3 regions of the Clostridium fungisolvens genome follow, and region 2 is predicted to be linked to each of the others. Evidence: riboswitches for the same ligand, from Rfam matches in the RefSeq annotation. Region 2 holds a riboswitch; each other region holds the start of a gene.
The links. A riboswitch is a leader RNA that binds a small molecule or an ion and turns the genes downstream of it on or off. The one in region 2 is predicted to bind cyclic di-GMP.
Positions count from the first base shown of each region.

Region 1: it holds a riboswitch for cyclic di-GMP, as region 2 does, so the genes downstream of both, bsdtw1_RS21370 (OmpL47-type beta-barrel domain-containing protein) here and bsdtw1_RS02935 (amidase) in region 2, are expected to answer to the same signal.
Region 3: it holds a riboswitch for cyclic di-GMP, as region 2 does, so the genes downstream of both, bsdtw1_RS22670 (DNRLRE domain-containing protein) here and bsdtw1_RS02935 (amidase) in region 2, are expected to answer to the same signal.

Region 1 is NZ_BLZR01000001.1:4,818,804-4,829,363, reverse strand. It holds gene bsdtw1_RS21370 (OmpL47-type beta-barrel domain-containing protein) at 1-4,584, opposite strand, end outside; cyclic di-GMP riboswitch class I at 4,670-4,760, opposite strand; gene bsdtw1_RS21365 (DUF6054 family protein) at 5,068-5,394, shown strand; gene bsdtw1_RS21360 (carbonic anhydrase) at 5,451-6,221, opposite strand; gene bsdtw1_RS21355 (CDP-alcohol phosphatidyltransferase family protein) at 6,436-7,029, shown strand; gene bsdtw1_RS21350 (ferredoxin reductase family protein) at 7,064-8,332, shown strand; gene lacZ (beta-galactosidase, LacZ type) at 8,681-10,560, shown strand, end outside.
Region 2 is NZ_BLZR01000001.1:770,521-781,080, forward strand. It holds gene bsdtw1_RS02920 (family 2 glycosyl transferase) at 1-347, shown strand, start outside; gene bsdtw1_RS02925 (HEAT repeat domain-containing protein) at 407-1,561, shown strand; gene bsdtw1_RS02930 (glycosyltransferase family 2 protein) at 1,558-3,000, shown strand; cyclic di-GMP riboswitch class I at 3,277-3,364, shown strand; gene bsdtw1_RS02935 (amidase) at 3,408-4,325, shown strand; gene bsdtw1_RS02940 (cupin domain-containing protein) at 4,565-4,900, shown strand; gene motA (flagellar motor stator protein MotA) at 5,448-6,233, shown strand; gene bsdtw1_RS02950 (flagellar motor protein MotB) at 6,246-7,016, shown strand; gene bsdtw1_RS02955 (hydrogenase small subunit) at 7,200-8,072, shown strand; gene bsdtw1_RS02960 (nickel-dependent hydrogenase large subunit) at 8,069-9,460, shown strand; gene bsdtw1_RS02965 (hydrogenase maturation protease) at 9,457-9,921, shown strand; gene bsdtw1_RS02970 (nuclease-related domain-containing protein) at 10,214-10,560, shown strand, end outside.
Region 3 is NZ_BLZR01000002.1:57,032-67,591, reverse strand. It holds gene bsdtw1_RS22685 (DMT family transporter) at 244-669, shown strand; gene bsdtw1_RS22680 (DMT family transporter) at 683-1,150, shown strand; gene bsdtw1_RS22675 (ABC-F family ATP-binding cassette domain-containing protein) at 1,666-3,573, shown strand; cyclic di-GMP riboswitch class I at 3,890-3,977, shown strand; gene bsdtw1_RS22670 (DNRLRE domain-containing protein) at 4,069-10,560, shown strand, end outside.

The sequences.
Region 1 (10,560 bases), 4.0 Mb from region 2:
ATTAGAAGTAGTAACTGATGCAGTTTTATCAATCTTTACATAAGCTGTTTTAGCTGATTCAATGTTTCCTGCTGCATCTACTGAGTAGAAGGAAACTGTATGAATTCCTTCAGTTTGTATTGTAAATGAAGTACCTTCAACATAACCAGAACCATCAATTGAGTAGAAAGTTCTAACAACGCCACTTTGTGAGTCAGTAGCATTTAAGTTTACAGTTACATCATTATTTGACCAATTATCAGATATATTAGAAGTAGTAACTGATGCAGTTTTGTCAATCTTTACATAAGCTGTTTTAGCTGATTCAATGTTTCCTGCTGCATCTACTGAGTAGAAGGAAACTGTATGAATTCCTTCGGTTTGTATTGTAAATGAAGTACCTTCGATGTATTCAGAACCATCAATTGAGTAGAAAGTTCTAGCAACCCCACTTTGTGAGTCAGTAGCATTTAAGTTTACAGTTACATCATTATTTGACCAAATGTCAGATATATTAGAAGTAGTAACTGGTGCAGTTTTATCAATTTTTACATAAGCAGTTTTAGCTGATTCAATGTTTCCAGCTGCATCTACTGAGTAGAAGGAAACTGTATGAATTCCTTCAGTTTGTATTGTGAATGAAGAACCTTCGATATAATCAGAACCATCAATTGAGTAGAAGGTCTTAACAACTCCACTTTGTGAGTCAGTAGCATTTAAGTTTACAGTTACATCATTATTTGACCAAATGTCAGATATATTAGAAGTAGTAACTGGTGCAGTTTTATCAATTTTTATATAAGCTGTCTTAACAGATTCAATATTACCTACCTTATCAACAGAATAGAAGGAAATCTTAGTAATACCTTCTTTACTTATTGTAAATGATGTTCCAGTTACAAAGGCTCCATCATCTATAGAATAATAAGTTGCTGCAACACCAGTATCTTTGTCAGTTGCAGATAAATTAACCAATACCTGTGATTGATTTGTCCAATTACTTGAAGCATCAATATTAGTAATAGGTGCTTCAGTATCAACTATAAGTTTCGCTAAAACAGTATTAGATGGAGATGATTCACCAAATGAATTACTGTATGATGTAACATAGTATAGATGGTTTGCATATGGAAGATTAGTTAGTGTATAAGATAAATTATTTATATTTTTTGCTACTAATACTGCATTACCATCTATAATTTCATATATGTTATATCCATTAGCATAAGTGACAAAGTTCCAAGATATTAGAGCACTTGATTGATCTAAAACCTTTAAAGTGGCAACTGGTGACTGCATATCAGGATAAACAATAGTTTCTGTTAATGCTGTAGAAAGTTGTGATTCACCAAATCTTGTACTATATGCCGTGATTTGATAACTATGTGTACCTTCTGATAAATTGAACACTTTATAACTTAAAGCAGTTCCTTTGTATAATAGTTGTTTATTGCCATCAGTAGTTTCATATATTCTATATTCATTTGCCCAGCTTACTGACTGCCAAGAAAAAGTTATATTATTAATGTTTGATATAGTTCCAACTAAACTTGGAGGCTGTACTACAGGCCAGATTAATGAAAGATTTATTGGACTTGCTACTGGTGATTCTCCAAAACGGCTGCTATAAGAATTAACTTCATAGCTATAATCACCTTCAGGCATATTCGTAAATGTAGCACTAGTAGTGGTAACTGTTTGTTTTAATACTCTTTGTCCGTTTACAATTTGATATACTCTATAAGCTGTTGCATAAGAAGATGCATTCCACTTTAAAGTGATATCATTCCCGTTAACGATTGTATTAGTTAAGTTAGCAGGTGCTTGCATTACTGGGAAGACTAAAGTGAAGCTAGTTTGACTACCATCTTGTGATTCACCGAAACGAGTGCTGTATGAGTGAATCTCGAAATTATAGTCACCTTCAGGCATGTTAGTAAATGTAATGCTAGTACCAGTAACTGTTTGTTTTAAAGTTTTTTGTCCATTTATAATCTGATAGATTCTATAGTTTGTTGTATATAATGTACTTCCCCATTTTAAAGTTATGTCGTTACCATTTACAATAGTGTAAGTGAAGTTACTTGGAGCCTGCATTACTGGGAAAACTAAAGTGAAGTTAGTTTGGCTACTATCTTGAGATTCACCAAAACGTGTACTATAAGAATGAATCTCAAAGTTATAGTCACCTTCAGGCATATTAGTAAATGTAACGCTTGTACCAGTAACTGTTTGTTTTAATACCCTTTGACCATTAATTAGTTGATAGATGTTATACCCAGTTGAGTAGGTTACTGAATTCCATTTTAAAGTTATATCATTTCCATTTGCAATGCTATAAGTAAGGTTTCCAGGTGCAAGCATTGTAGGGAAAGTTAGTGAAAATGATACATTGCTTCCTTCTAGTGATTCACCAAAACGTGTACTTACTGAATTAACTACATAAGTATGATCACCTTCTGGTACATTAGTTAATGTTGCTGTTGTAGCTGATACTGTAGTCTTTAACACTAATTGACCATCAATTAATTCATAAACCTTGTAGTTATTAGCATATGTTACTGCCGACCACGTCAATACTACGTCATTTCCATTCTGTATCTTATAAGTTAAGTTACCTGGAGCGGCCATTGTTGGTAAAACTAAAGTAAAGGCAGTTTCTGCTCCTACCGGAGATTCACCTAAAATTGTAGATACAGAATTTATGAGGTAATCATAATTACCACCAGCCATGTTGGTAAAACTAGCACTAGTAGTAGTTACAGTTTTTTGCAAAACTGCTTGTCCGTCAATTACTTGATATATTTTGTAGCTTGTTGCATATGGTGAAGCGGTCCATTTTAAAGTTATATCATTTCCATTTGTAATACTATATGTTAAGTTAGTTGGAGCCTGCATTGTTTGTCCATTCAGTGTAACAATTATAGTACTTCCATCTGAAGACTCTCCAAAACGGGTTGAATAAGAATGAATTTCAAAGCTATAATCACCTGAAGTCATATTTGTATAAGAAACAGTAGTACTTGTAACTGTACTTTTTAATACTTTCTGGCCATTAACTATTTGATATACCTTATAACTCGTAGCATAAGGAGATGCTGTCCAATTCAAGGTGAAATCCGTAGCACTTTTAATAGTTTGAACTACGTCTGTTGGCGGTGTCATCACCGGAAGTGTCAGTGTAAATGAAAGACTGCTTCCTTCAGTTGACTCGCTGAATCTATCACTATAGGAGTGGACTTCGTAAGTATAATCTCCACCATTCATATTAGTATAAGTTATACTAGTTCCAGTTAATGTGCTTTTTAAAACTTTTTGGCCATTAACTATTTGGTACACTCTATAATTGGTTGCATATGGAACTGAGGCCCACTTTAAAGTTATATCATTACCATTTGCTATAGAATATGTTAAGGAACTTGGAGCTTCCATTGATGGCAAAGTTAAATTAAAGCTTATTTGGCTTCCATCCTGTGATTCTCCAAAACGAGTTGAATAAGAATGAACTTCATAAATATAGTCATTTCCAGGCATATTAGAGTAGGTAACAGTTGTTCCTGTTAACGTACTTTTTAAAACCTTTACTCCATCAATTATTTGATAAACTGTATAATTAGTTGCATATGGAACAGCTGCCCATTTTAAGGTAATATCATTACCATTTGCAATACTATAAGTTAAGCTGCCTGGTGTCTGCATTACTGGAAGTATCAGAGTAAATGTCAGTTGAGATCCATCTTGAGATTCACCAAATCTGTCGCTATAAGAGTGAACTTCATACGTATAGTCACCAGCAGTCATATTAGTATATGAAATACTAGTACCAGTAGTGGTACTTTTTAAAGTTTTTTGTCCATCAATAATTTGATAAACCTTATAGCCTGTAGCGTAACTAACAGCGTTCCACTTCAGAGATATATCATTTCCGTTTAATATTGAATAAGCAAAATTACCTGGGGCTGTCATAGTTGGTAAAACCATATTTACATTAGTTGAGGCTGATATTGAAGATTCACCATAAAGTGGATTTACTGCTGAAACTGCATAAGTATAGCTTCCAGCAGGTGCATTAGTTATAGTATAAGTCGGTGTGCTTGATGTAGAAACTAATGTCTTTTGGCTATCAGCACCAATCTGATAAATGTTATAAGTTTTAGCATATTGAGAGCTTGTCCAAGTTAAAACTATATCATTACCATTTTGAATTTTACTGGTTAATGCAGTTGGAGCTGTCATATTTGGATAAGTAACATTAAAAGTAACAGGGGCACAAGGTCCTGACTCTCCATCTGTACTTAATGTTGATACAACATAACTATAATCTCCTTCAGGAATGTTATTAAAAGAATAAGAGGTTGATGTTGTTGTACCAACTAACTTAAGTTGACCATCAGTTATTCCATAAACATTATAACCAGTAGCTCCATAAACAGAGCTCCAAGAGAGTTTCGCATCACTTGGGGTAGTAAGTTGGACTGACAGGTTGCTTGGCGGTAACACATTGTTATTTGTTAATGCATAGACTTTTTCCACTGGTGGTGCCAGTTGGAAGAATAGTAGCAGTGATGCTAAAAATAGAAAACTGCTGCATAAAAGTTTTTTCATTTTGACCCTACCTTTCTTTGTGAAAAAGGGAAATAGGGAAAAGACAGACCTTAAGTAGGTCTATAGAATTGAAATTAGTATTCCCTGTGGTAACCGGCTGCCATCCACAAGATAAAATGTGGTACAGGCCCTTGGCTTTGCGTCTCATGGTTTCCCATGGTTTGCCTTTTTCACTTTTTAATTTTTTTAGATATATAGTTAGAAAACCACTAAAAATATAACTATATAAATTTAACTTTAAAGTAATATAATATAGCATATATACTAATAAGTTTACTCTTTTATATCTAATATGATAATTTTACTATATAGAGCGTAAATAAACAATACAGAAGGGTATTGTTAAAACCTGGTTTAATAAGGCATATTGATATTGATGTGTAAAATTATGTGTTAGTGACAAGTGATTATTATAGAGTACATATATTAGTACTATTTATATAAGGTAATAGATATATTGTTTTTAATAAAGGAGGGAGATTTATGAGTAAATATAATTTTAAGGTTAATATTACCCCAAATAAAGCATTTTCGTTAGTAAAGAATAGCCAAAGTGCAGATTTAGTACACGAAGAGTTCTTTGAGTTAGAAAATGGAGTGTGTACAGGAACATTAGTTTATGAAAAATACTACATGAGAACTAGCAATAGGGCTGCACTAGTTGTAATAATAGATAATATTAAAGGATACACAGATGTAAGAGCTATAGCTACAGGCAGCTCAGAAGGCTGGCTTTTTAAGTTTGATTGGGGCGCTGCGGATAATTTTGCAGCCAGTATTGAGAAAATATTAAAGGAGTATATTATATAATTAAAATTTTTAGCAGCCTTTATTAATTAAAAGGCTGCACTTTTTTGTCAAAAATGCTACTGTATATCAAAGGTTACTTTACCTGTATCCATATGATACTTGGCTCCAATTACATTTATCTTCCTTTCGGCAGTTAACTTTTGAATAACTAAGCTTTTATTAATCAAATTCATAGAATTTTTTATATTTTCATCAATTGTTAGATTATAAATTTCATCTGCATTTTGACTATTATTTTTAGTTTTATTATAAGATGGTTTTATTTGATCTATTATAGCTGTAATATTTTCAGATGTTGTACCACCTTCAATTGCAGCTTTTACTGCACCACATTTTTCATGACCTAAAACAATTATTAATGGGGCACCTAGATGTTCGGCTCCATATTCTATGCTTCCTAATGCAATAGGATCAATTACATTTCCAGCATTTCTAACAACAAATAAATCACCTAGTCCTTGATCAAACACTAATTCAGGTGGAACTCTAGAGTCTGAGCAACTTAACACAACTGCAAAAGGCTTCTGACCATCTGTAGATAGTTTCTTACGTCTAGCATCGCTTATATCATGTGTTAGTACTTTATTATCAACATATCTTTTATTGCCTTCTATCAAAAGTTGTTTTGCCCGATCTATACTAACATTGTCTGGTCTTATGTACATTTGAGAATCAGCAGTTTTATTCTCAAACGTTGTTCTGCTTGAAATTTTATTAATTGATAAAATGCTACTATTTCCAGTACTTGCACATCCTATTAATAAAAAAGTTGCTATAAGAATATTAGCAGTTATTAATGTAAAGATGTTAGATGATTTCTTAAGCATTTATGAACCTCCTAATTATAATTTTAGATTTAATGTAGATAGGTTATATTTTTGCTTATAACTAGGTCTTTTATCCGCTGTAAGATACAGTACAAAAAAAGTATAGTTTTTACATAATTCTCAGCTAATTCTCAGCTAGTTTTAAGGTTTTGTTAATTTAACTAGTTTATATTTAAGATAGATAAGGAATTAAGAGAGTTTAGGGGAGATGGATATGGATAGAGTTTTAAGAAGTATACCTAATGGTATGACTATAGCAAGAATAATTATGACAATTTTATTTGATTTTCTTATTTTTAAGCAATTTCTATATGGACAAGATTATAACTCGACATTAATAAGTTTATTTATAATGATATGTGTTTCGGATTTCTTTGATGGTAAGATTGCAAGAAGATTAGGAGCAGCTACCATTCTTGGTGCTAAATTAGACGTATTAGCAGATTTGTTATATATAGTTTCTTCTTATGCAGCACTAATAAGTACTCATGTATTACCTTTATGGTATTTAGTGTTTGTTTGTATTAAGTTTTTAGAATTCGTTGCAACTTCTAATTTTATTAAGCTTTATAAAACTTCATCGGAACATCCATTTATTTTTGATAGAGTTGGGAGAACAGTTTCAGCTATATTTTTCTTAATTCCAGGTATAATCTGCATTTTAAGTTTATTTAATTCAAGTAATAAAATTTACATTGTTAGTATATTGCTTTATTCTACATTTTTAGCAGGAATATATTCTTCCTATGAGAGAATTAAGAGTTGTTTTACTATAGCCTCATTAAAATATAGTAAAGCTAGAAAATAGAGATGGTAATAGAATTTATTTGAGAGGTGTTAATATGAAAAAGAAGTTAGGTTTTTTATTTATTATATTTAGTATGTTAATAACTTTTGTAACATGGCTATTTGTAAGCTCAACTAGGGAGATATCTACAATGAGTGAATATTCGCAGTTGATAGCCGCATTTGCCTTGGTTGCTTTTGCTTTAGTAAACTTTATCTCTACACGGAATAAGATTTTAGACTATATATTCAATGGGCTTGATAAGTCGTATGTATATCATAAATACTTAAGTATATCAGCGTTGCTCTTAGTTGTTATTCACAATATAACAATTGAAATGGGAAAGAGAGCTGAGATTAAAGCCGGAATACCAATACCTAGAGATCCATATGCGATGTATGGTAGCTTTAGTCTATATCTGTTCGTAATACTCATAATAACTGCAATTGTAGCGAAAAAGTTAAATTATGAAAGATGGAAGGCTATCCATAAATTTATGATTGTGGCGTATATGATGGGAGTATATCATTATTACGGAAGTTCTACCTACCCGGTATTTTCTTTTGATCCATTTAGTATATGGCTAAATATAATTAACTTCATAGGAATTATTTCAATATTTTATAGTGTCTTTATTTATGAAAAAGCAGCATTTAAGTTTAAATTTAAGGTTAGTAAACTTAAAATTGTATCAGATGGTACACTAGAGATTACAGGAGAGGCTTTAGGGCATAGTATAAAATTTAAACCAGGACAATTTGCATTCATTAAGCTTCCTGGAAAGAGTAGTAAGTTTTCCTCACATCCATTTACCATAAGTGCGGCTCCTAAGAAAGGAGAAATTCAATTTACAATTAAGTCACTTGGTGATGATACAAAGGTTTTATTAGAAACATTAAAGCTTGGAGATGAATTTGTAGTAGAAGGACCTCACGGCAAATTTGATTATAGAGAAGGAAGTAAGAATCAGATTTGGATTGCTGGAGGCATAGGGGTTACACCCTTCAGGAGTTTTCTACAAGCAAAGGTAACAGAAGAGTATTCTATAGACTTCTTTTATGCCTACAATAGTGAGCAAGATGGAGCATATTTAGAGGAATTAGAAAAGTTGGCATCTGGTTCAAATGTCAGGTTGCATTTATTTAACTTCAAAGACAAAGGTTTTCTATCGGTAGAGCAAATGAAGAATTATGCAGAACTTAGTATGGTTGAAGATGTGTACTTTTGCGGACCTAAGGGAATGAGAGAGAGTCTAAAGAACCAATTTAAAAAGAGCAATTTTGAAAATATAAATATGCATTATGAGCAATTTCAATTCAAATAGAGATATATTTACAAGTAGCTTTTATAATAGCTTAAGGTAGTTAATCTATAATATATATTGTAAAAAGGAGCCTGTGTTCATTCTAAGAACTTGGGTTTCTTTTTCTATGTAAAGAAAAATATAAAACTTTTATGGTATTAAAGCTATATATTTCAATGGTTTTAGAAGATTTTTATGTATATACAGTAAAAAATAAAATTTATTCGCTGATATAGTTTTGATAAGTAAAAGCTTAGTAAAAATATTAACTTTTTTACTAAAAATATATTGAAAATGCTCTATAAATAGTAGAAAATATAAGTATAGGTTTACATTAATTTTTATAATAAAAGGGTTGGAGGAATTACTATGGGGTTTAAGGTTCCTAGCACAGATTGGCTTTCTGATACTTCAATTTTTGCAGTAAATAGAATTGAAGCGCATTCAGACCACAAATACTATAGAACAGAGAAAGAAATGAACTCTGGAGATATGAGACTAAGACAAAGCTTAAATGGAAGTTGGAAGTTTAGTTTTGCTATAAATCCTAGTTCAAGAATTAAGGATTTTTATAATCTAGACTTTGATTGTAATTCATGGAAGGACATAGAGGTTCCTGGACATATACAGCTGCAAGGATACGATAAGCTTCAATATATAAATACTATGTATCCTTGGGATGGACATAGTGAATTGAGGCCGCCGCAGGTATCTGAAGAATATAATCCAGTTGGGAGCTATGTAAAGTATTTTAGTTTAGATGAAACTATGAAAAATGGTTCATTATATATATCCTTTCAAGGGGTGGAGAGCGCTTTCTATGTTTGGTTAAATGGAAATTTTGTTGGATATAGTGAAGATAGTTTTACTCCATCAGAGTTTGAACTAACTCAATATATAAGAGAAGGGGAGAATAAGCTTTCAGTTGAAGTTTATAAGAGATCTACCGGGAGCTGGCTCGAAGATCAGGATTTTTGGAGATTTTCAGGAATTTTTAGAGAAGTATATCTATATTCAATTCCTAAGATTCATGTTCAAGATCTCTTTGTTAAAACTATGCTAGATAGTGAGTACAAAGATGCAGTCCTAGAATCTGAAATTAAAATTGTAGGGTCCACCACTGGAACTATAGATTTAGAGCTAAAAGATAGTAAAGGATTAGTCTTAACTAGTGTTAAGGGTAATAAGTTAAAAAATGAACTAACTTTAAAGCTGGATATAAGTGACGTAAGGCTTTGGAGTGCTGAAGATCCATATTTATATACTCTTTATATTACTGTAAGAGATGAAGATGATAATGTAGTAGAGCTTGTGCCCCAAAAGGTAGGTTTTAGAAGCTTTCAAATGATAGATAAGGTTATGCATATAAATGGAAAGCGTATAGTTTTCAAAGGCATTAATCGCCATGAGTTTAATTGCCGTAGAGGAAGGGCTATAACTAAAGAGGATATGCTTTGGGATATAAGATTTTTTAAACAGAACAATATAAATGCTGTGAGAACTTCTCACTATCCTAATCAAAGCCTTTGGTATGAGCTTTGTGATGAATATGGAATTTACTTAATAGATGAAGCCAATCTAGAAACTCACGGATCTTGGATGAAGATGGGGCAAGTGATTCCTGATTGGGTTATTCCAGACAGTAAACCAGAGTGGCTTGATATTGTATTGGATAGAGCTAAGTCAATGGTAGAGAGAGATAAAAATCATCCATCTATTCTGATATGGTCATGTGGGAATGAATCTTTTGGAGGGGAAAATATCTATAAGATGTCTGAGTACTATAGAAAGAAAGACCCATCAAGATTAGTACATTATGAAGGTATTTTCCATGATAGACGTTTTAATGAAACTAGTGATATGGAAAGTAGGATGTATGCAAAGCCTCATGAAATTAAGGAGTATTTAAATAATAATCCACAAAAACCTTATATAAGTTGTGAATATATGCATGCTATGGGTAATTCCTGTGGAGCAATGCACAAGTATACAGAATTAGAAGATAAGTATGAGCTTTATCAAGGTGGTTTCATCTGGGATTATATAGATCAAGCAGTTGTGAAGAAAGATAGATATGGCAATGAATTTTTTGCATACGGTGGAGATTTTGATGATAGAGCTACAGATTACAATTTCTGTGGTGATGGTATTGTATATGCTGATAGAACCATATCTCCAAAAGTACAAGAAGTTAAAAAACTATATCAAAATCTAAAGTTATATGCTGATAAAAATGGTGTTAAGGTTAA
Region 2 (10,560 bases):
AACTTGTTAAAGGAGACGGTAATCCAAAGAATAAGGATTTCAACTCTTTAACGGATTTTTCTGTAAACAAAGATAAGATAGAGATTAGGATACCTTGGCAGTTATTAAATGTTATGGATCCTTCTTCAAAAATGATCATGGATAATTTTTATGAGAAAAAAGATATAGCTCCGTTAAAAATAGATGGATTATATGAAGGTGGAATTTTAATTAGGGACAATAAGGTAGTTGATAATAGTGAAATGAAATTATATAGCTGGAAGGAATGGGAAACACCCACTTATCACGAAAGGCTTAAACTTTCATATAACATTATAAAAGATGCATTTAAATCTATAGGATATTAGAATCAGTTTCAAGCTTTAAATCATTATTACATTTACATTAAAATTTGAGGGAGGTTATTATGGATCAATATGTATATATATCAATAGGATTTTTTTCAATAATAATAGTATTACTGTATTTCTATATATTTTATGAAAAAGTTATAGAATTATATAAAAATAAAAAATTAAATAAACATGCACAAGAAATAATACCACTTATTGATTCTATCGTCAGTGGAATAACAGCCGAAGGACTAAATTATAATAACTTGGAACAGATTAAAGTATTAAGTAAGGATAAAGATAAAAGAGGAATAATTGAAGAAAGAATGCTTTATCATTTTGAAAATAAAGATAAAAACTATTTTAGTAAATTAACTAAAATATGCGAAGGCATTGATATTATAAAATATGAAATTGCAAATTTAAAAAATAGAAATTATTTTCATAAGGCATTAGCTGCAAAAAACTTAGGGGATTTGAGAGGCGAACAAGCTATTAAAGCCCTACTTGATGAAGTAAATACTTCAAATAGTGATTTAAAATATAATATTTTATTAGCACTTGCCAAAATAGGAGATGAAGATTCTTTTATAAAGGCTTTCGAAGATATAGATTCAGCAATAATTTTAAGTGAGAGAAGTTTAATTGAAGTAGTTGATACTTTCGAAGGTGACAAAGAAAAGATTTATAGATATATGATCAATTCAGATAATAGTTTCATGGCTTCCGTATTCATAAAGTCAGCCGGTAATTTAAAATATCAGATACTTAACGAAGATATTTCAAAATATCTATGCAGTGAAAATAAAGAACTAAAAATTTCTGCAGTAAAGGCTATAGGAAGTATGGGAGATGAAGTTTATCTTGATACAATAATAAGTCTCTTACAAGATAGTGAATGGGAAGTAAGAGCAGTCACTGCGAAAATTCTGAGTAACTTTGATAGTGACAAAGTGCTCACACCATTAGCTAATTCACTAACAGATGCACAGTGGTATGTAAGATACAACTCAGCCACAGCTATACTTAACCATAAGAATGGAATAAACATAATATCATATGTATTTCAAGGTGAAGATAAGTTTGCAAAGGATATTATTATTTCAGCTATAGAAAATTCTCAAAATGGAGTTCAATTATTTGAGAATTCAAATGAGCCAGAAAGAATGGAATTAGTAAGTCAAATAAACAAGTATAGGAATTCTAAACACGAGGAGGCTGTAGTATGAACTTAACCATAATAAAAGAGATAATTATAGATTTTAATAATTTTGTACTATATTATGTTTTAGCTATTAACTCAATATACTTTATTCAATTAGTATTGTCAGCCTTTAGTCTATATGACTACATTAGAAAGATGCATTATTCTGATTACAAGAAATATACAAGCTCAACAAATATGATACCAATATCGGTGCTTGTACCTGCATATAATGAAGAGAAAACAATCGTAGATAGTATAAAATCGCTTTTATCACTTAACTACCCATCTTTTGAAATAATAGTAGTGAATGATGGATCAAGGGATGAAACCTTTAAAAGGATAGTTGAGGCTTATGGATTAAATGAAATAAACCAGCCAGTAAGATATTTGATAAAGACAAAAAAGGTTAATGGAATCTATAAAAACTTAGATATACCTAATTTAACTCTTGTAGATAAAGAAAATGGAGGAAAGGCTGATGCCCTTAACGTTGGAATAAACATATCTAAGTATCCTGTATTTACATCAATAGATGCTGATTCAGTGCTTGAAAGCGATTCATTGGTCAGAGTTATAATGCCATTTATTGAAGACAAAGAGACTGTGGCAGTGGGTGGAATCGTAAGAATAGCAAATGGCAGTAATATAAAGCAAGGAAAGGTAAGAGCTATAGGATTACCTAAAAACAATCTGGCAATGTTTCAAGTTATAGAGTATCTAAGAGCCTTTTTAACTGGTAGAATGGGATGGAATGCTTTGGGATGTCTTCTTATTATATCGGGAGCCTTTGGTGCCTTTAGAAAAGATGTAGTTATAGAGGCTGGGGGGTACGTGGATAATACAATCGGTGAAGACATGGAGTTAGTGGTTAAGATTCATAAGAACTTGAGAAAGAATAAAATTAAATATAAGATAAAGTTTATACCAGATCCAGTTTGTTGGACACAAGCACCTGAAAAGATAAAAGATTTAAGAGGACAAAGAAGAAGATGGCAGATAGGACTTATGGATAGCCTTTTTCGACATAAAGAAATGTTCTTAAACCCTAGATATGGTGTAGTAGGATTATTTGGAGTACCATACTTTTGGATTTTTGAAATGCTTGGTCCAGTAATAGAGATTCTAGGATATATTTTTATTCCTTTATCATATGCGTTTGGTTTATTAAATACATCATACTTTATATTGTTTTTAGTGGCATCTATACTTTATGGAATAGTCCTTTCAATAGGTGCAATTCTCCTGGAGGAATATACCTTTAGTAAGTATCCATCCGTAAAGCAGCTCTTAAAGCTTTCGTGGTATGGAATCTTAGAGAACTTTGGATATAGACAAATGACAACACTTTTTAGAATTGATGCCATTATAAGATTTAAAAAGTTTAGAAACAAATGGGGAAAAATAAAAAGAAATAGGTTTAGTGGCGAAGATAACAGAAATACTCAATTAAAATTAAATTAAAGTTTTATCCAGCTAGTGGTGAAATGTGGACTAATGTGACAAAAAAACCTTTAAAAGACCAACATATTTATGCTTGAAATTTATTAATTCATATTACAAAGCTTTATTATTTAGCATATAATAAAGGCACCATAGGCTCTATGGGAAGCGATAATATATAAATATGATTAAATTTTGGTAGATTAGATATGATTAGTATGCATATAAAACCAGGAGAATAATAATTTTTATATGTTAAAGCTTCACATAAGTACATAGTGGTAAAATAAAAAATATAATTGAAAAAGGCAAATTTGTCGAAAGGCAAAGACGCAAAGCTATGGGCCTAAACGGTTATATACCGCATGGTTGCCAGGTTGCCAGGATTCCTTTTAGGACCCTCCCGGCTTTCGATAGGAGGAGTTTATATGTCAAAATCAAAGTTTTTCTTAGCACTATTTATGGCAGTATCTTTAATTATCCCAACACAAGCATTAGCAGCAAATAAGAATAGTGTTAAGACCACTACAGTTAATCAAACTGTAAGCAAGCAAAATTCAACCTGGTTGTGGGATACACAACAGATTGTAAAGAATTCAGATAATATTCTTAATTTTGCGGTTGCAAACAATGTAAAGAACATATACCTTCAGGTGAATTATAGCTTGAATCTTGATTATTATAAGAGTTTTATAAAGAAAGCTTCTTCAAAGAATATAAGTGTACAAGCATTGGATGGTGATCCAGACTGGGTATCAGATGGTGGTGTATATAAGCAACAGCAATTTTTTGATTGGGTGACCAAATATCAAAAATCTGCATTAGCTAATGAAAAATTCAATGGTGTTCACTTAGATGTTGAACCATATTTAAATACTCAATATAGTCAGAATATGAATGGTGTTTTAGCTAATTATCAAAGTTTATTGTTAAATGCAGTGAGCAACACAAATGCTTTAGGAATACAACTGGCGATAGATATTCCATTCTGGTTTGATGGTGTAACTTATAACACAAAGTATGGAACTGGTAACTTGGCTGAATGGATAATAAAGAATGTAAAGAATGTAGTTATAATGGCTTACAGAGATACTGCTGCAGGAACAAATGGGATAATTAGCGTAGTTTCTAAAGAACTAAGTTTAGGTAAGCAATACGGTACTACTGTTACAGTTGGAGTTGAAACTCAGAAATCAAGTGAAGGTGATAACATCAGTTTCTATGAAGAGGGACAAGCTTATATGAATCAAGAACTAAACAAAGTTTATACAAGCTATAGTGGAAACTCAAGCTTTGGTGGATTTGCTATTCATCATATAATGAGTTGGATGGTTTTAAGGAAATAATTATAAGTTTTTAACAGGCATTCTCGAAAGGGATGCCTATTTTCTTTTATTTTTCAGGAAATTTAATCTCCACATAGCTAGTGTGATATGATTATATACAGAAAAATACTTAAATTAGCATGGCTAGTTTGTATGTGTAGGTGGATTAGAGATAAATAGAACAGATAAACTACTTCAGTATTTGAACTTTAAATATAAAGTAGTTTATCTATAGTATAAATGAACATGGAGGATTAAAAATGAATAAAGCTTTTGTATACTCAGAGGATTGCGAGTTTGAACCAGCAGGAGAAAGAGTTCAGAGAAAAATTTTATCATATGGTGATCAACTAATGGCTGTAGAAGTACATTTCGAAGAAGGGGCAGTAGGAACCCTGCATAGTCATCCACATACTCAACTTTCATATGTGTTAGAAGGTGAATTTGAGTTTGAAATTGGTGGGGTCAAAAATATTGTTAAAAAAGGTGATACATTATATAAGCTTCCTAATGTAGTACATGGGTGTAGATGCCTTAAAAAGGGAGTATTATTGGATGTGTTTACTCCGTATAGAGAAGATTTTATAAATAGATAATGGACTGTATAAGGAAGTAAAATTCAAATGACTAATAACAGTAGTATAAATAACAATAATCGACAAAACATATTAAAGTATGTTGAAAGTAATGTGAATAATATGTTAGAATTATATAGATAAAGTCTTTTAAAAGCAAAAACTGAAAAATTTAACTTTTTAAGCAAAAATTAATGAACAACTTTGATATGATTTTTTTATGAAATAGCACAAGTAATTTTTATACTATACGAAAAATTTAATAGTAGGAATACCTATAAAAAGCACCGCTAAAAAGTGATGCTTTTTATATATTGTCAAGATCTATTAAAGTAAGTGTAAATTAGGATATCTAGAAATACAAGATTAAGTTTTGGCTAATATGTGGTAATGGATATAGTTAACTGGATGGTAATGAAACAAAATATTATTGTTGCTATATATTACATTAGTTCATTTATTGATAGGTAGTTCTAAATTAATATTTACTATGATATGATACATTTATGAAACTTGCGAAAAGAATAATAATATGTCGAATAAGCGATTTTACGAGGAGGATGAAATCTTGGATATTTTTCTAGTCATAGGAGTTATAACAGGTCTTCTAGCAATTGTCGTAGGTATGATTGTAAAGGGGGCAAACATAGCTGTATTATTAAATCCTGCAGCAGCAATAATCATTCTAGTTGGAACATCAGCAGCAGTAATGAATTCTTTCCCTAAAAAGGAATTTCTTAATATTCCTAGACTTTTTGGAAAGCTTTTTAAAGGAGAAGGGAAGGAAGATCCTGCGGAAATAATAAAACAAATAGTAGAGATGGCTCAAACAACTCGTAAAAATGGGTTATTAGCACTTGAAAGTACTGTACAAGCTATGGAAAATAAATTTATGAAAAAAGGATTAGAAATGGTTGTCGATGGTGTAGAACCAGCGGATATCGTTGAAGCATTAGAGATTGAAATTGATGGAACGGAAGAAAGACATAGAGCAGGAGCTTCAATATTTACTACAGCAGGTGGTTCAGCACCTACACTAGGAGTTTTAGGAGCGGTTGTTGGACTTATAGGAGCTCTTGGTAACTTAAATGATACAGAGAAACTAGGTCATATGATTGCAGGAGCCTTTGTTGCTACACTTTATGGTATTTTCTTCGGATATGTTGTCTTCCATCCATTCGCATCTAGACTTAAAAGAAAATCCCATGAAGAAATAAGTACAATGAGAATTATACTTGAAGGTATACTAGCTATTCAGGCTGGAAAGAATCCTAAGAGTATTGAAGCTAGATTGATTGGTATGTTAGAACCAAAGGAAAGAGAAAAGGTTATTAGTGCAAATGCTGAAAAGTAAAGGAGATAAATGATGAAAAAGAAAAAAGAACATCATGAAGAGCATGTAGATGAAACTTGGCTTATACCTTATGCGGACATGCTTACACTCCTATTGGCACTTTTTATAGTTATGTTTGCTATGAGTAAAGTAGATTCACAAAAGCTTCAAAGGCTTAGCGCTGAGTTTAATGTTATATTTTCAGGCGGATCCTCTGTAATGTCGGAAGGTGGAACTGATACAACTGCAGCTATTCAATCGCAAGCAGCAAATGCAGGGACCTCGGCAGAGAAATCCAATACTCAAAAAGAAGAAGATACGATGAATGGACTTAAACAAAGCTTAGAATCAGAAATCCAAAGTAAGGGATATGCTGATAAGGTTAAAGTTGAGCTTAATAAGGAAGGTTTAGAAGTATCTATACAGGATGCAGTACTGTTCAATTCAGGGGACGCACAAGTATTACAAGGTGTTAATCCATTACTTCTTGAAATATCAAAAATGGTACGGGGACTAGATAATGAAATCAAGGTTGTTGGACATACAGATAATGTTCCGATAAGTACTAGTAAGTTTAGATCAAACTGGGACTTAAGCGCAATGCGTGCTATAAATGTTATGAATTTTATGGTTGGATCAGGTGGAGTAAGTACTAACAAGATTTCTATACAAGCATATGGCGAATATAGACCTAAGTATAGTAATGATACAGCTGAAGGAAGAGCTAAGAACAGAAGAGTTGAAATTTTTATAATTCGTAAATATGCACAAACTACAGACACAGGTACAACTACAAGCAAATAGAAGAAAGCTTACCATTTTTATGGTAAGCTTTTTTCGTTATAATAATAAAATTAGTAGATTAGAGCTAATGTTTATAGTAAATAGAGAGTTGTTCTCGTAATCATATAAAAATAAACTTTAAAAGTATAAAGATAATTATAGAAGAATAGAATTTACTAATAGTTATGTTTTTGAGAGGTAAAATTGCCAAGAAAGGTATGTCAAAGAGAAATTATAACATCTACATTAGAGAAGCTTAAAAATAAGAGGCTAAAGAAAATAAATCTAATTTGGCTAGAAGCATGCGGTTGTTCAGGAAATATAATTTCGCTTTTAGATGCAGCTACACCAGATGTCTATTATGTTCTATCTGAAATGGTAAATATGACTTACAATAATAGCACTATGGGAGCTGAGGGGCAAAGGGCATTTGATAAATTTCTTGAAACCTTAGATACAGAATTTATCTTGGTGGTAGAAGGGGCAGTTTCTTCTAAAGACGCTGGAATTTATAATATCGTAGCTAATTATAATGGGAAAAGTATCTCAGGGGCAGAAGCAGTAACTCTAGCTGCAGGGAAAGCAAAATATATTTTAGCAGTGGGTACCTGTGCATCATATGGGGGAATTTCTGCAGCAAATCCTAATCCTTCTTCCAGTAAAAGTGTTATTGAGTTTCTAAGCAATCAATCATATCAGACCATAAGAATTCCAGGGTGCCCTGCAAATCCTAGATGGGTGATAAGCACTATAGCTCATCTAATATCATTTGGATTGCCACAGTTAGATTCAGAATATAGACCTTTATTTTTATACGAAGAAACTATACACACTCATTGTTCAAGGAGATCCTATTTTGATAAGAAAATATTTGCAAAACAGCTAGGTGATAAAGAATGTATGTATCAATTGGGGTGTAGAGGTCCTATTACAAGATCAGATTGTGCTTTAAGGAAATGGAATGATAGAGTCAATTGGCCAGTTGAAGATAATACCCCTTGTATTGGATGCGTAAACAAAGGATTTCCAGATGATATGGAACCTTTTATTAATTTTCAATCAGGAGAAAAGTTATGAGTGAAAAAGTTGTTATAAATCCTATTACGAGAATAAGCGGCTTTATGCAGATTGAAGTAACTATAGATAAGAACGTCATAATAGATGCCCGCAACAATGGTTTTTTGTTTAGGGGATTTGAGGAAATGCTAAAAGGAAGATCGCCTTTTGATGCTATTTATTTTACTGAAAGAATATGTGGGATATGCTCTACTGCGCATGGATTTGTATCTGCTGTTGCCTTGGAAAACGCTTTGAAAATCCAGCCTGAAGAGAGTGGGAGTATAGTTAGACAAATAATGCATGGATGCGAATTCTTACAAAATCACATAAGACATTTTTATCAATTTACTTTACCTGATTATGTACAAATAGATATAAACCCAGTAAACGATAATAATGGACGAAAATATAAACTACCTAAGGATTTAAATACAAAGTTAAGCAATCATTATGTAGAAGCGTTTAAATATAGTAGAGATGCACATAAGATGTTGGCTATATTAGGTGGAAAAGTACCTCACAGTCATGGGATTTTTGTTGGAGGTGTCACAGCCAATGTTTCAGTAACAGATATTATAGAATTAAAATCTATACTAGCACCTATTAAAGATTTTATTAATAACGTAATGTTAGATGATATTAATATTATTTCAAGGTATTACGGTGAGGATTTCAAGAACGGAAAAGGTTATGGTAATTTTATGAGTTATGGAGCTTTTGATAATAGTTTCAATGAATCTGAGACATATGTTAAAAGTGGAGTGATGATAAATAATATAAGATATGATTTTGATCCTACAAAAATAGCCGAGGATTCTGTTTATACCTATAGCCCAAGTTCCATTGGGGGTGGAAGTACACCTTCTAATACTAATAAGAAGGATCCTTATACATGGGTTAAGGCAGCAAGATATGATGGAATGCCAATGGAGGTAGGGCCACTTGCAAGACTGTGGATAAGTGGGAAATATAATAATGGTGTATCTACATTAGATAGGGTTACAGCTAGAGTTATAGAAGTTAAGAGAATATGCGATATAATAGAAAAACTTTTAGAAATTATAAAGCCTTTAAAAGCTACTCAGCAGATATGGGAGATACCACAAAGTTCTGAAGGAACAGGTCTTAGAGATACTACAAGAGGTGCATTAGGACATTGGATTAGCATAGCTAATCAAAAAATTGATAAATACAATATAATAACACCTTCTGGATGGAATATATCACCAGAAGACTCTAAGGGCAATAAGGGCGTTATAGAAAAAGCTCTAATAGGAACTTATATTGAAGATATTAAAGCTCCTTCTGAAATTGGAAGAATTGTAAGATCCTTTGATCCATGTGTTTCTTGTGCAACTCATGTTATAAGTGATAAATATAATGATTTTGTTATGAGGATAGTATGATTAAAGTTATAGGTATAGGAAATATATTAATGTGTGATGATGGAATTCCAATGAAAATAATTAATGCAATTGAGCATAGGCTTCGAAGATTAGATTTAGATATGCAATTTATAAAAGCTGAAACTGATTTGGATTTTGCACTAGATTGTTTATCAGACGACGATTTAATATTTATAATTGATAGTACTTATTTTGGTGTAGAGTGTGGAACTGTGACTTTAATTTCATTAGAGGAGAATGAACAGTATATTAAATCATCATCATTTATGCATAACAAGAGTTTAATTTCAGAGATTAGAAATACTAAACTTAATATAAGCGGCTTTATTATAGGAATAGAAGCAGATCAGATATGTTTTAGCTTGAGCTTATCGAAAAAGATGGTGAAACAGTTTGAAAATGTATGTAATGAGGTGTACGAGATAATTAAAGAGAATTGTACAAGTTTAATATCAAAGTGAGCTCAAAGGTATCAATAAATAAGTAATTAGTAAAAGTAGATTTTGGTTAATATATTTTAATAATTAAGGTGTTTTTATAATATATTAACCTTATTTGGATGTTTTATCTTGGAATTTTTGATAAGATATTGTTAAGGTATATTGTGCTGACAATTATTCTGAAAATATAATGGGATAAGTTGTCTTACCAATGATTATAAATAATGTAATATTATCAAAAGTTTGATCTTTAAACAGCAACTTGGATCGTCTAATTGATATTTGATTACTTTTGATAAAGGGAGAAAGAATAATGAACGGATTAGTAGAACTATTAATGAAATTTTGGTACTTATGGATTTTAATGATTTTAGCTTTAATGCTAGACCTTTTTATGCCAAGAATTAAAGGGTTACTTGGTGAAAAGTCAGTAGAATTTCATTTATCTGGATTAGACGATAGTAAATATAAGATAATTAAACACATGATATTAGAATTAGGGGAAAAAACTGTACAAATAGATAATATTGTTGTATCAAACTTCGGTGTTTTTGTAATACAAGCTGAAAATTATAAAGGAAAAATTATTGGAGCAGAGTTTGATGAGAACTGGAAGCAAAGATTTTATGTAAGAACAGAAAAGTTACATAATCCGATATG
Region 3 (10,560 bases), on a different contig from region 2:
GATTTTGGAGTGAAGTATTTCGTCTTTATAACTATATTATAGACAATAACTATAAATAAAAAAATAGAAAAGTGACATATGTCATATGATAAACTCTTTTATTTTGATATCTTAAGTTATGGATAACCGATAAGTTTAGATTGCATAACAACTTAATTTCTAAATAATATTAAAAGTAAAACCAACATGATAATAGTTAATATCGGATATCAGTAAAATAATTTTAGGGGGACAAATAAAAATATGTATAAGTTATTTACCGTCATTATAGGTTTTATCATAACTATAATGATTAGTTTTAATAGTGAACTTCAGGCTAGTGTGGGAAATAATCTTTCTTTAGTAGTAATTCATTTAGTAGGACTTATAAGTGTAATAATTGTTATGGTAGTTAAGAAAGAAAAGTTTTCTATGGATCTTCATAAGGTACCGTTATATCTGTTAAGTGCAGGATTAATTGGGGTAATGGTGGTTCTGATAAACAATCTGACCTTTTCTAAAGTTGGAGCATCACTTTCAATATCTTTAGGAATGGTTGGTCAGCTTACTGCTGCCACGGTTATAGATCATTTTGGTCTTCTTGGAATGAAAAAGTATAGCTTTGAAAAAAAGAAGTTACTAGGCTTTGCTTTTATAATTCTTGGAATAGTAGTGATGGCCTTATATTAGGGAGGGATTTTAGATGTTAAATATTTTGTTGACAGTTTTAGGGGGAGCCTTTGTTACTCTCTCAATGATAATAAATGGGAAGCTAGCAGAAAAGATAGGTGGGCTTAAGGGAACTCTTATAAATTATATAACAGGACTTTCTTTTTCTTTGTTGTTATATATAATAATAAGATCTACTGGAACAGCAGCACCTATGACAGAAATAAATATAAATAGTATACCTATATATGCTTACCTTGGGGGACTATTAGGAGTTGTAGTAATAGTTTTATCAAATAAAGTTATTCCTAAGATTCCAGCTATCTACTCTATGGTGCTTATTTTTGTAGGACAAATTGTAATGGGAATGGTCATAGATTATTTTAGTTTTCATAAGTTTTCAATGGGTAAGTTTATTGGAGCTTTATTTATAATTTTAGGAGTAATATATAACTTTAATGTGGATAAGAATGTAGCTAGTAGTAAAGAGGTAGAGGCATAGTTTTGTTAGCTATTGAAGTAAGTATTTATAATCATAGGCGAACTTTAACAGGTTCGCCTTTTATTTTTATTAAACCTAAACAGTACAAAGTATATTCCACGAGTCAACATCAGTTATTTTCTTATAGATTCCAATACAACTATGTAAATAGATAACTATACAACTATTTATATATTTAAATATTTAAATATTTATTTAATCATATAATTATAAAATTATATGAATATATAGTATTTATGCGCCTTGCAAGGTAATTCCATTTGAAAAGCAGATACACATAAGATATAATCAGAGATAGTGTGAACTGCTTGACGTATTATAGATAAACAGAGAGTACTTCTTAATAATTTTGCATTAAAAATTTGATGAGAAGCTTCTAAAGAGTTCCTATGTCGAAACTTAATTTATACTTGTTCGAAAATAGCGAGTTCTGGGGATTTTCGGGCATGTATAAATTGATAGTTGAGCTAGGAACTCTATATAATAAGATCATTCACAAAGAAAGGAATTAATAGATGAATCTTTTAACCATAGAGAACGTATCAAAAAGTTATAGTGAAAAGAAACTTTTTAATAATATAAGCTTTGGAATAAATGAAGGAGATAAGATTGGTATCATTGGTGTAAATGGTACTGGTAAAACTACTTTCTTAAAGGTAGTATCGGGAGTAGAAGTTCCTGATGAAGGAAAGGTAGTGAAGGGCAACTCCGTAAGAGTAGAATACCTTTCTCAAAGTCCAGATTTTAATCCAGAGTCAACAGTATTAGAGCAAGTATTTAGAGGAGATACTCCTTTAATGAAACTTATAAGACAATACGAGAAAGCAATGGAAAGTCATACTGCCACTGGCGAAGAGATAATGAAGCTTACAAGTCAGATGGATAGCATGAACGCTTGGAGTATAGAGAGTGATGCAAAGGCTATCTTAAATAAACTTGGGGTTTCAGATTTTAATGCAAAGGTAGGCAATCTTTCTGGAGGACAAAGAAAGAGAATAGCCTTAGCTGCTGTTCTTATAAGTCCTTGTGATCTATTGATATTAGATGAGCCTACAAACCATCTAGACAACGATACTATAGATTGGCTTGAGCAATACCTTAATAAAAGAAAAGGTGCACTGCTTATGATAACTCATGATAGATATTTCCTAGACAGAGTTGTCAATGAGATAATAGAACTTGATAAGGGTAACCTTTATACCTATAAAGGAAACTATAGTGATTTTCTAGAGAAAAAAGTAGAACGTGAAGAGATGGAACTTGCTAGCGAAAAGAAGAGACAAAATCTTTTAAGAAAAGAACTGGCTTGGATAAGAAGAGGGGCTAAGGCTAGAAGTACAAAGCAGAAGGCCAGAATAGATAGATTTGAAGAACTAAGTGAGCAAAAGATAGATATAGATAATTCTAAGGTTGAGATATCCGTAGCAAGTACTCGTCTTGGAAAGAAAGTAATAGAAGTAAATAACATAAGTAAGTCTTTTGGTGATAGAAAGCTTATTGATGACTTTAGTTATATATTACTTAGAGATGATAGAGTAGGAATAATAGGACCTAACGGAATGGGTAAATCCACTTTAATAAATATAATAAGTGGAAAGATTAAGCCAGATAGCGGAGATGTTGAAGTTGGTGAAACAGTTAAGATAGGTGCATTCTCTCAAGAAACTTATCATATGGATGATTCTTTAAGAGTTATAGATTATATAAGAGAAGGTGCAGAATTTATATCCAATGAAGAAGGATATAAGTTAAGTGCATCACAAATGCTTGAAAGATTTAAGTTCCCACCAGCAGATCAATGGACTCCAATATCAAAACTGTCAGGTGGAGAAAAGAGAAGACTATATCTACTTAGAGTTTTAATGGAAGCACCAAATGTTCTTATATTAGATGAGCCTACCAATGACCTCGATATAGAGACCCTTACAATATTAGAAGACTACTTAGATGAATTCCCTGGTGCAGTTATATCAGTATCCCATGATAGATACTTCTTAGATAGAATGGCAACTAAGATATTCTCCTTTGAAGGCAATGGGAAGGTAGATCAGTACACAGGTAACTACACTGACTATAAAGAAGATAATAGACAAAAAGATATCAACAGTTCAGAAGAAAAGAATAAGAAAACTGTTGATAAAAAAGCAGAAGCTGTGGATAGTAATCAAGGTAAGAAAAAAGAAAGAGCATTAAAGTTCTCATTTAAAGAGCAAAGAGAGTATGACGAAATAGATGAGATTATAGCAGGAATAGAAGAAAAGATAAGCGAACTAGAAGCTAAGATAAATGCAGCTAGCACAAACTATTCTCTTCTTCAAGAACTTATAGCAGAAAAGGAAGAAACAGAAAAGCTTCTAGAAGAGAAGATGGACAGATGGGTTTATCTAAATGATCTTGCTGAGAAGATAAATGAAGGTAAATAATATATAAAGACTAGCAATAATGTGGTTTTACATACACATTGTTGCTAGTCTTTTAATTTGGCATATGATGCTAAAAATAATGGACTAACAAGATGTCAATGGAGTCACAGTGAATCATAAAGTTTCATATGAAAATATAACAAAACTGATTACATATAAAAGAAGATATCTACACTATTAGTAAACTAACTATTAATAAATTATTAATAAATACGATTATTAAATTATGGATTAAATGTAAATTAGTAATTGTATGGGAAAAGTATTACAATTGTTAAAGCATTATTCCATAAGTGGATGTATATTATTAAAAAACCATAGATAAAGGCAAATTTATTGAAAGATAAAGACGCAAAGCTACGGGCCTAAGGTATTTTAAATACTAAGGTAGCCGGGTTACCTAAGTGGTATATTTCATTTATATATTCTATGAAATCTATTCACATGTCTAAAATTCAATATGCTCATATCTATGGACTTATTAGGGGGTGTAGGATGAAAAGAAACATTCTAATAAGGGCCATATGTATCTTTTTGATTTTCTCTAATTTACTTTTTTCTTCAAATGATGTACTCGTATATGCCGCTGAAAACTTAGCAAAGCAGCCGCAAAAGGGAGAGTATTACGGTAAGGACATCAACAAAGAAGCTGAAAAAGTAAGTTCTGTAAGTCAGACTGACAACAAGTCTACGAAGGCTCTTAGGAAACCAAGTGTAACTAAATCAAAGAAAGAAGAAACTTATACTAAGGATAAGGAAGTAGTAAGCAAAAGAACAGCTAATAGTAAGACTTATAAGCTGGATAAAAAAACAGAAGTACAACAAATCTTCTTTGATAAGGTCAACTTTAAAGATGAGAAGGGAAACTACCAAGAAGTAGATAATACTCTAAACCTAAATAGTAGTGGCGGATATTATGAAAATAAAGCCAATGACTATAAGGTAAACCTTCCAACTGAAATTACTAAGGACAAAGGTATAGCAATACAAAAAGGGAAAGTCTCTATCAACTTGTTTCCTATGGAAGGAGATTTTTCTAGAAGTGCAGCTGCAGAAAACTCAGTTTTATATAATGATGTTTTCGATGGTGTAGATTATCAATATACTGCAAATTCAGATAGTGTTAAGGAAGACATTATACTTAATCGCTATGTTGACAAATCTACCTTTAAATATGCAGTTAGCACCAAGGGATTAACGCTTAAAGAAGAATTTAATTCAATAAGAGGATATGAAGCAGGTAAACAACAACCTACGGTTATACTAAGTGCTCCTGTTATGACTGATGCTTCTGGAAAAACAAATAATAACTTAACTATAAAGCTAGAAAAGAAACTGTTTGGTAAAGATATTATTACTGTGACAGTAGATGAAAACTGGCTTAAGGCACCAGAGAGAGCTTATCCAGTAAAAATTGATCCTGATACTGGTTTTGTTAATTCAGAGATCAATGTAACCTGTGCTGAAGAAAATGCACCTAATACCAACACGTTGAATAACGGTTATAGCTATGTTGGAACGGATGATGGTGTGAAATCAGGGAATAATTCAAGTATAACAAATGGATTCCAGAAAACTAGGACTTATCTTAAGTTTGATGTTAATGCTAAGGTTCCTAAAGAAGCTACAATTACATCAGCAACTCTTGAGATGTTTCAATCTACTTCCTTTGGAAATAATGACAGAGAAGTTGGTTTGTATAGTGTTGATGATAGCTATGATATAACTAGATTAACTTGGAATAACCAACCGAAGAATAAAACATATTATTCTTCTGCAATGGTAACGCCTAATGCGCATGCTGTTGATTTTGATATTAAGCAAATAGTAAGTGATTGGGTAAATGGGAAAGCAAACAACGGAATACTTTTGCAATATCTAAATGAAACTCAACAATGTGAAGCTTTTTCAACAGATAAAAATGAATATACAACTCAGAGACCATCGATTAAGATATTCTATGAATTTGTAGATGGTGTAGATACTAACATGCCTTTTGGCGCACCAAATATAAACTTAAGACCAATTACTGAACACGATAGTGAAGGAAGTCTTAAAGTTGATGGAATCTCTATAGATGGATTAGTAAAGCCAACCTCTACAGTAAACTACGAGTTAGATGTTGAAAATCCAGATTTTAAAGGAAGTGCAGAGGCTAGCTATATCTACAAATATCCTGATGGTGCTATGTACTCCAGTCTTTTCCCTAAAGCTTATGTGTATAAGGGAAAGGATAGTAACTGGCAGGCAGATAAAATACTGACACCAAAGCTTAATCAGCTTTATAGGATTAAAGCTACTGCAACCTTAGATGGACAAACTAGTGACACAGGCTATAGTGATTATTTTCAGATTTATCAAGTTCAAGCTAAGGACACTATACCTTACATAGCAAGCTTTTATGGTGTTCCTAATTCTGTGATAATGAGTGATAACAAAGTTGGAGATACACTGCTTGTGGAAGGAAACACTCTTTTCATAAGAAATCCTAAGAAAAATGCAGGTAAGCCATATACACCTCCATCTTTAACGGATGCGAGAAAAAAAGAGATAGATAGTGCACTTATGGGAAGAAAGAAGCATTGTATTTATGGTTTCGAGCCAATAAACTTGCTTACTGGTAACTTCTTATATGAAGCTGATGATGCTAGTGCAACTGATTTTAATGGAGATTTCTCCATAAAAAGAACCTATAATGCAATGGAAGAAACCCATGACGGATATTTTGGAGTGAAGTGGGACTTTAACTTTAACAAGTCTTTATCAGCACTAGCAGATGGAACTATAATATTCAGTCAAGGTGACGGAAGCACTATTTACTATAGAAAAGGCAGTGATGGAAGCTATAGTGGACCTGTAGGAGAAAACCTAAAGCTTTCTTTAGTAAATGATGATAGTAGAAAAAATATAGGATATCAAATAACTGATGGCATAACCACATACCTATTTAACAAGATGGGGCTTTTAGATTCTCAAATTGATGAAAAAGGCAATACTACAAAGTTAGCATATAATGAAGACTACAAGCTAACCAGCATAACTTCACCTTCTGGAAAGATTTTTGGAATAACTTTAAGTGATGAAGGTAGGATAAGTGCAATAACACTGCCAAATCAAAGTGTTTTAAAGTATAGCTATGATGGAAATGGAAATTTAGTTTCTTATATAGATGCTAACGGACATGAAACTAAGTACCAGTATGATGAGAAGGGAAGAATGGTATCCTTCACTGATGCTAAGGGAAATAAATCTGTGGTTAACACTTACGATGATCAAAATCGTGTTACTGTTCAAGAAGATGCTCAAGGTAAGAAAATATATATAAGTTACTACGATGGATACAGTGAAACAACAGATGCTAACGGTAATAAAACACAATATTACTATGATTCGCAGTACAGAATAACTAAAACCGTAAAGCCAGACGGAACTGTAGAAACCTTAAGCTATGATAACAATAATAACGTAAAATCCTCTACAGATGCTTTAGGACACACTACTACTTATGAGTACGATGGCAGAGGAAACAGGCTTAAGGAACATAGATTTGATGGGAAAGTTAAGACCTTTGAGTATGACAGTAAGGATAATCCTATATCAATTACTGACTTTGAAGGAAATACTACTACAATGACCTATGACGGCAATGGAAACCTACTAAAGGTTACTGCGGCGGACCAGTCTACTTATGAATATACTTATAATAGCAATAACCAAGTAGCTACAGTAAAGGACCCAACAGGTAAGACTTATAAATACGAATATGATGGAGCCAATGTATCAAAAGCTACTGATGCAAAGGGAAATGTATATAAGTATTATTATAATGCTATGGGTAAGGTTATATCTGTAGAAGATCCACTAGGTAAGATAACTAGAATATCTTATGATGGTAAAGGCAATGAATTAAGCACCATTTTACCAGACGGAGGAATTGTAGCCTATACTTATGACGCTAATGATAACAAGGATTCTGTAACTGATGGTAACAAAAATGTATCAAAGTTTGAATATGATAACCTAAATAGAGTAATTAAATCTATAGATCCTTTTGGCAATATAACTACCTATGCTTATGATGCCAATGGTAATAATATAGAAGAAAAAAATCCGGCAGGATATACGAAAAGCTATCAATATGATAAGTTGAACAGATTAATAAAAGTTATAGACGGTGAGGATGGAGAGACAACTTACGAAAGAGATGCTTTAGGAAATATCCTCTCTGTAACGGATCCAAATGGCAACAAATCTGCCTATACCTATAATTATGCTGTAAACAAGGTAGAGAAAACTGTAGGACCAAAAGGACAGACTTTAGTAAATAAGTACGATGATGAAGGTAATCTATTAGAATTAACACTGCCTGATGGTAATGCTAAGAAGTATAAGTATGATAATCTATATAGATTAATACAGTTTACAGATACAAATGGAGTAGTGACAGATACTACTTATGATAACTTAGGTAGGATTTCCTACATGAAGGATAGCTTAGATAGAGAGTACTACTATAACTATGACGATAATGGAAATCTAATTAATACAAAGGACCCTTTAGGTTATATAGTAAGCTACACCTATGACGGAAGAAACCAATTAACTTCATTAACTGATGAAGAAGGGAAAATTACAAATTATAGCTACACTGATACAGGTAATTTAAAGGCTGTGACAGATCCACTTGGAAGCACAAAATCCTATGAGTATGATTTAAGTGGTAATTTAAAAGCCGAGATTTCACCTAATGGTGGTAAACAAATATATAATTACGATGGATTAAACAGATTAACCTCTGTTGAAGATCCTCTTAAAAATATTACCCAGTATGTTTATGATAAGGCAGGCAATGTTGCTAAGATGATAGACCCGCTAGGTAAGGAAACTAATTATAAATATAATGGCAATAAGCTTCAAACAAAGATCACCGATGCCTTAGGCGAAGTTGTTCAGATGAAGTACGACAAAAACGGCAATTTGACCAGTATAGTATATCCAAATGGTGATACAGTAGCTATGTCATATGATGAAAGTAATAGATTAACTTCTGAAACTGATGCTGCTGGGGTTAAGAAAAGCTATACTTACGACATCATGAATAGACTAATAAGCCAAGAGGATACTGCAGGAAATAAGCTTACCAATGTATATGATGATAAGGGAAGACTTATAGAGCAGAAGGATGTAATTGGTAGAACAATAAAGTACAGCTATGATTTAGCTGGCAATATAACTGCCAAGGTTGGAACAGATGGCAACACAACTACCTATGTATATGATAAAAGAGATCGAGTAGTAAAGGTTACTGATGCAGAAGGCAAGATAACTACTATTACCTATGATGGATTAAACAGAGTAACAGGAAAAGTAGAGCCTGAAAATAAAAAATATCAGTATCAATATGATGCTGTAGGAAACCTTATTAAAGCTATAGATCCACTAAACTATACAACTTCCTATGCTTATGACAAAAATCAAAATCTAACAGAAGTGATAAATGCAAAGGGAGCTTCTAAAAAATATCAATACGACGCATTAAATAAACTAACTAGCTTTATAGATGAAAAAGGAAACACTACAGCCTTAACTTATGATGCTAGAGGAAGTTTAATAAAAGTCCAAGACCCTATGAACAATGTCACTCAGTACAAGTATGATGCCTTAAATAGATTAGAAATGAAGGTAGATGCTTTAGGCTTTGATACCCAGTACCAATATGACAGCTTAAACAATATGACAGCTCAAATTGATGCTAACGGAAATAAGACAAGCTATGAATATAATAAGCATGGTCTGCAGACAAAGAAAATAGATCCTTTAGGCGGAATAACAGAGTTCCAATATGACTTAAATGATAGACTTATTACTCAAGTTAATCCTATGGGTGAAAAGTACAGCTATTCCTATGATAAGGTTAGAAGAATAACCTCGATTACTGATCCTGAAGGATATTCAAAGAGTTTTAGTTATGATGAGTTTAGCAATTTATCAAAAGAAGCAGACTCAGAAGGAAGCACTATAACTTATACTTATGATAAGATGCATAGACTTTTAACAGAAAAGAATACTGTTGGAAATGTAACTTCTTATGCATACAATACTGCAGGAAATTTAAACTCTGTAAAAGAGCCAAATGGCAATATGAGCTTATATGAATATGACGCTTTAGATAGAGTTAATAAAACTACAGATCCAGAAGGTAATGTTACAAAGGTAGAGTATGATTCCCTAGGAAATGTTACGAAAGTAACTCAACCAGGAAATAGAGATTACAAGTATACTTATGATGCTGCAAGCAATCTTGAAAGCGAAACAAATCCTTTAGGAGAAACCACTACTTATACTTATAATAAAAACAACTTGGTAGATTCGGTTACTAACCCAATTGGAAGCAAAACTACTTATAAATACAATGCTCTAAACTTGCTTTCAGAAACAGCTAATCCAGTAGGAGGCATTACTAAGTATGATTATGATAAGAATCAAAATCTAGCTTCAGTAACAGATGGAAATAACAATAAAACTTCGTATTCTTATGATGAATTAAACAGATTAGTAAAGGTAGCAGATCCAAGAGGTAGCGAAACTAAATATAGTTACGATAAGTCAAGTAATCTTGTTTCTATGGTAAATGGTAATGGAAATGAGACAAAATATAGCTATGATAAGGTTGGAAGACTTACATCTGTAGCTAATCCCCTTGGAGAAAAAGAAAACTTTACTTACAATCCAGTAGGTACTTTATCAAGCCATACAAAGTCTGATGGAACAAAGACAAACTATGATTATGATAAGCTTAACAGGCTTGTATCAAAAGAGTATAGAGATGCTGAGGGTGACAAGGTAGAAGGCCAAGATGTAAGCTATGAATATGACATAAGTGGAAACCGTACTAAGATGATAGGTTTAGAAGGTGAAACAGACTATAGCTATGACAAGATGGGAAGGCTTACCCTAGTTGGTTTTGCTTCAGGAGAAGAAGTAACC